Regions from separate parts of the Paraburkholderia phenazinium genome, predicted to be linked through region 2. Evidence: riboswitches for the same ligand, from Rfam matches in the RefSeq annotation. Region 2 holds a riboswitch; the other holds the start of a gene.
The links. Region 2 has a riboswitch for glycine ahead of BUS06_RS35060 (D-amino acid dehydrogenase). Riboswitches for the same ligand answer to the same signal wherever they lie in the genome.
Positions count from the first base shown of each region.

Region 1 (2,396 bases), on a different contig from region 2:
GTGGACGACATCGCCGGGCTTCACGTCCTTCGGCACGCGTGCGAAGGCGATGGATTCCTGCATGGTGGGCGAGAATGTGCCGCTGGTGATTTCGCCTTCGCCGTGCGGCGTGACGACCTTCTGATGGGCGCGCAGCACGCCGGCAGCCTTGCCGTTTTCCTTTTGCAGGATCAGTCCGACGAAAGCGCACTGGCAACCGTCCGCTTCAAGTTTCGCCTTGCCGACGAAGTCGCGCGGCGAATTCAGATCTACGGTCCAGGCGAGACCGGCGTCAAGCGGCGAGACATTGTCGTCCATGTCCTGGCCGTACAGGTTCATGCCGGCTTCGAGGCGCAGCGTGTCGCGCGCGCCGAGACCGGCGGGGCGCACGCCCTGGCGCACCAATGCGTCCCAGAACTCGCAGACGGACGTGGAAGGCAGCACGATTTCGAAACCGTCTTCGCCGGTGTAGCCGGTGCGGGCAACCATCAATTCGCCGAACGGCGTGTTCTCGACGATGGCGGCGTTAAACGGCTTGAGGAGTTCGGTGGACGTACGGGTGGACGGCGCGACTTGCCAGACCTTCTCGCGGGCGTTCGGACCTTGCACGGCGACGATCGACAGATCGCGGCGCGGCGTGATGGTCAGGCCATAGCTGCCTTCGCCGTTGAGCTTGCCGAACCAGGCGATGTCCTTTTCTGCGGTGGCAGCATTGACCACCAGGCGGAAGTGGGTTTCGGAGAAGAAATAGACGATCAGATCGTCGATGACGCCGCCGTTTGGGTTCAGCAGGCAGGTGTAGAGCGCTTTGCCCGGCGTTTGCAGCTTGCCGACGTTGTTGGCGATAGCGTGTTCGAAGAACGCGCGGACGCGCTCACCGGTGAAATCGACCACACACATGTGCGACACGTCGAACATACCGGCGTCGGTGCGCACCGCGTGGTGTTCGTCGATTTGCGAGCCGTAGTTGACGGGCATGTCCCAGCCGCCGAAATCGACCATGCGGGCCTTCAGCGCGCGATGGGTGGCGTTAAGCGGGGTGTGTTTGAGTTCGGTCATCAGGGCCTCAGGCAATCTCGACGGATAACAAAAAGGCCATGCGGCTTCATTCCTCGCGGCCAAAAGCCTGCGAGCGATGCCATGCATGACCCCTCTGTCCTCGATACCTGAGAGATTGCGCTGCCGTGCGGGTTTGCAAGTGACTGCAAGCCATCACGGTGAAGCGCGCGCCCCTTCGGTGGGCAGCCTGCCTGGCTCGACGATGGTCGATGCCGGTGGCTACTGCCGCTCTCCAGAGTGCAAAAAACCGGTGCCTGATGAAGCCCGGACGATGCCGGAATCAGACGGGTTCTTCGACGCAGCCGGTCCTTTTGCCTGAGAGTTTGTGGGTGTGCCCCTTCGGCGGCGCGGCCCACAAAAAACATGGCGGCCAACGCTCTCTCCCGACGCGTGCGGCGAATGTACGCGAGGCCCCGAGGCTTGTCAAATGAAGGCTTTGGAGAGCTATGCGGCGGTGCAGCGGGCGGCGCGAGCGCCAAAAAAAAGCGCGGGGAATGACCCCCGCGCCTGTGCTTTCACAGCGAATTGCTGAACAGATTGACTGAGCGGCTTACTCGCCGATTGCGTGTGCTGCGCCGTCGAGTTCCTGGTTCAGCACGCGTTGCTCTTCGCCCGACAGGCCACCACCATGCTGGGCAGACATGTCACGCGCTTCCTGACGGATCACGTCGAGGCGGTGATGCAGCGCGCCACCTTGCGGGGGCGGGTAGTAGCCTTGATTGACGTGATTGTCGATGCGGCGGCTCAGGTTGTCGGCACGGCCGTAAACCTGATTCAGGCGCTGAACTGCGATTTCGTGCGGGTTAGGTCCCGGGGGCGGTGCCTGTTGCGGGACCACACAGGCGGCCAGCGAAGAAACCAGTGCCAGACTTGCCAGCGCACGGGTGAAACGTTGCATGCGTACTCTCCTTTTGTTGGTCGGAGTTAGCGCTTGAGCGCTTACTCCGGTCCCATGCAGTTGCCTGCGGTCGTCGTGGTCTTGATCGACGGTTAGATCGATATCGTGAAGCAACGGCTAGCCGCAGCCACACGATGACCTGAATTCAGAAACATATTGTAACGGACCGTCCCTTTCGGAACTGTTAGCAGCGGTTGTCAGCATGTAAGCTGCGACTTGCGCGGCGATCTCAGCGAATTCGCTCGAAGGGCAGGCGCCGGCCTTCCTCTTCGCTGCGCGCGGCCAGTTCGATGATCGTCATGACGTCGACGGCGTCCTGAGGACTAACCGGGAAACGCTCGCCATCGAGGATGGCTGCCGCCAACGAGCGATAGAAGCCGATATAGTCGCCGTCGCGGGTCGGCAGGGCGCGTTCAGTTTCCTGATTGCTCGCGTCCAGTACGCGCAGCAGACCCGCCGG
Region 1 is NZ_FSRM01000001.1:620,258-622,653, reverse strand. Features, by position in the region: gene gcvT (glycine cleavage system aminomethyltransferase GcvT) at 1-1,038, opposite strand, end outside; glycine riboswitch at 1,123-1,284, opposite strand; glycine riboswitch at 1,331-1,434, opposite strand; gene BUS06_RS02980 (YdgH/BhsA/McbA family protein) at 1,589-1,936, opposite strand; gene BUS06_RS02975 (oxidoreductase) at 2,166-2,396, opposite strand, start outside.
Region 1: it holds a riboswitch for glycine, as region 2 does, so the genes downstream of both, gcvT (glycine cleavage system aminomethyltransferase GcvT) here and BUS06_RS35060 (D-amino acid dehydrogenase) in region 2, are expected to answer to the same signal.

Region 2 (2,396 bases):
TGGGGCGCAGACCGGCCCACGGTATGACGCGCGACGTATTCACCTGCGGAAAATAACGGCGCGTCCAGTCGACCAGCGGCGCAATCCGTTCGGCCCTGATATCGCGGTTGAAGCCGTTGATTTCAGCGGTCCCCGCCACGCGGAAGCGATCGGCGCCGAGGCGGCTGGTGACGATCTTCGCGCTGTCGTCGAGCAGGCTGACCCACGGAGCGCCTTGCTGGCTCGCTTCATCGTCGAGACAGACGGTGATCGAATAACCTTTGACGGGGTAGACGTTGACGTGGTCGCCCAGCATCGAAGCGAATTCGCGGCTCCTGACACCGGCGCACACCACAACCCGCGCAAACGACTGCTGAAACGGCTGCCCCGTTTTCGTAGCCGCAATGCTGAATGCGCCAGTCTGATCACGCGTGATCGAAGCAATCTCCGTGTCGTAATGGAATTCGACACCTTGGCGTTCGCATGCCTGAGCGAGACCGCGCGTGAACTTGTGAATATCGCCGGTCGAATCGGACGGTGTAAAGAAACCGCCGTGGAAGGTGCCGTCGAGCGCGGGCTCGATCCGGTGGATTTCGTCAGCGCTTACGGGCTCGCGCTCGAGACCGCCTTCCTTGAGCAATGCATTCACCTTCGCGGCTGCATCGAACTCCTTGCGGGTTTTGTACACGTGCAGGATGCCGCGCCGTTCGAGGTCGAAATCGATCCCCTCGCGTTCCGCCATCGAAAACAGATGCTGCCGCGCGGCAATCGCGAGCCGCACGGTTTCAATCGTGTTCGCGCGGTAGTGCGGAATCTGCCGCAGAAATTCACCCATCCACGAGTACTTGTGCCAGTTCGGCAGGGGATTGAGCAGGAGCGGTGCGTCGCGGGTCAGCATCCAGCGCAGGCCCTTGAGGACCGTCGCGGTGCTGTTCCACACTTCCGCGTTGCTGGCCGAGAGCTGGCCGCCGTTGGCGAAAGAGGTTTCCATCGCGGCATAGCGATGGCGTTCGAACACGGTGACGTTGAAGCCGCGTTGCGCAAGGGCGTAAGCGGTCGTGACGCCGGTAATGCCGGCGCCGATAATGGCGATACGTGACATGTCATGGTCCAGAGTGAGTGAGCACGGCCGTTTCCGGCTTCCATGCCCCATCTGTCCATGTACCTGAGAGTTTCTTTCCGTGCGCATCCCGTTGCCGGGCGGACGGAAATCCCCTTCGGTGGGCGCTGAAAGCGCCGCTCTCCAGATGTTCCCGCTGGGCGGTCCTTGTGCCTGAGAGTTTCCGGGGCGGTTGCTCCGTCGGCGCCGCCACCGCCTTTCGGCGTGACAGTCTCTCCCGCGACAGCGTGTAGAACGGCGTAAAGGTAGCCTTTCCCAAAAAATAGGGCAAGCGATTTTTGTAATGCGGCCTGGTTCGAACATCAGGATGACACGCGGCCCGGCAACCATGCACTGGATTCGCCTGACATTTGCGAAATATGCATCAATCGTATAGCCTTTGCCCAGGCTCACCCGCCTCCAGCAACCACCTACAGCCGCCACCGTGAAGGACATCCTCTCCCTCAAGCTTTACACCCGTGTCGCCCGTCTTGGCAGCTTCTCCGCTGCGGCGCGCGAATGCGGGCTGTCGCAATCGCAGGTATCGCGCATCATCGCCGATCTGGAAACCGACCTCGGCGCGCGGCTGCTCACGCGGACCACGCGTGCCGTCGTGCTAACCGAGGCCGGCGCCGAGTTCCTCGCGCGTCTCGATTCAATCCTGATCGCGCTCGAAGACGCCGAACACAGCGTGCGCGATGGCGGCGAACTGCGCGGCATGCTGCGCATGAGCATGCCGGCCAGTGTGGCGATTCGCGAGGTCATCCCGCGTCTTACACCGTTTCTCGAACTTCATCCGGAGCTACGTCTGCAGGTTTTGCTGGGCGACCGTCCGCAGGATCTCGTCAAGGATGCGGTGGATGTCGCTATCCGGCTCGGGCGGCTGGTCGATTCGAGCGCAACCGCCACGCTGATTACGCAGATCCAGCGCGTGATCATCGCCTCGCGCGACTATGTGGACCGTTATGGCGCGCCGGAGAGGCCGGAGGATCTCACGCGGCATCGCATCGTCGGCGGGCCGGCGTCGGTGGTCCCGTCGGGCTGGAAATTCGAGCGTGCGGGCGAAGAGGTGGTGGTCGATCTCGAAGCGCATTTTTCGACCAACGAAAACGAGGGCGCCGTCGCTGCCGCGGTAGGGGGCATCGGCATTACCTCCACGACCGAATGGGCGTGCCGGCGCGAGCTGGCCGACGGTTCGCTCGTCAGGCTGCTCGCCGACTGGACGACCGACGACGTCCCAGTGCATGCGTACTTTCCAATGGGCCGGGCAACCCGCGCGGCAGGGCGCGCAGTCGTCGAACACCTCATGGCCGATCTG
Region 2 is NZ_FSRM01000002.1:3,390,056-3,392,451, reverse strand. Features, by position in the region: gene BUS06_RS35060 (D-amino acid dehydrogenase) at 1-1,081, opposite strand, end outside; glycine riboswitch at 1,123-1,236, opposite strand; gene BUS06_RS35055 (LysR family transcriptional regulator) at 1,524-2,396, shown strand, end outside.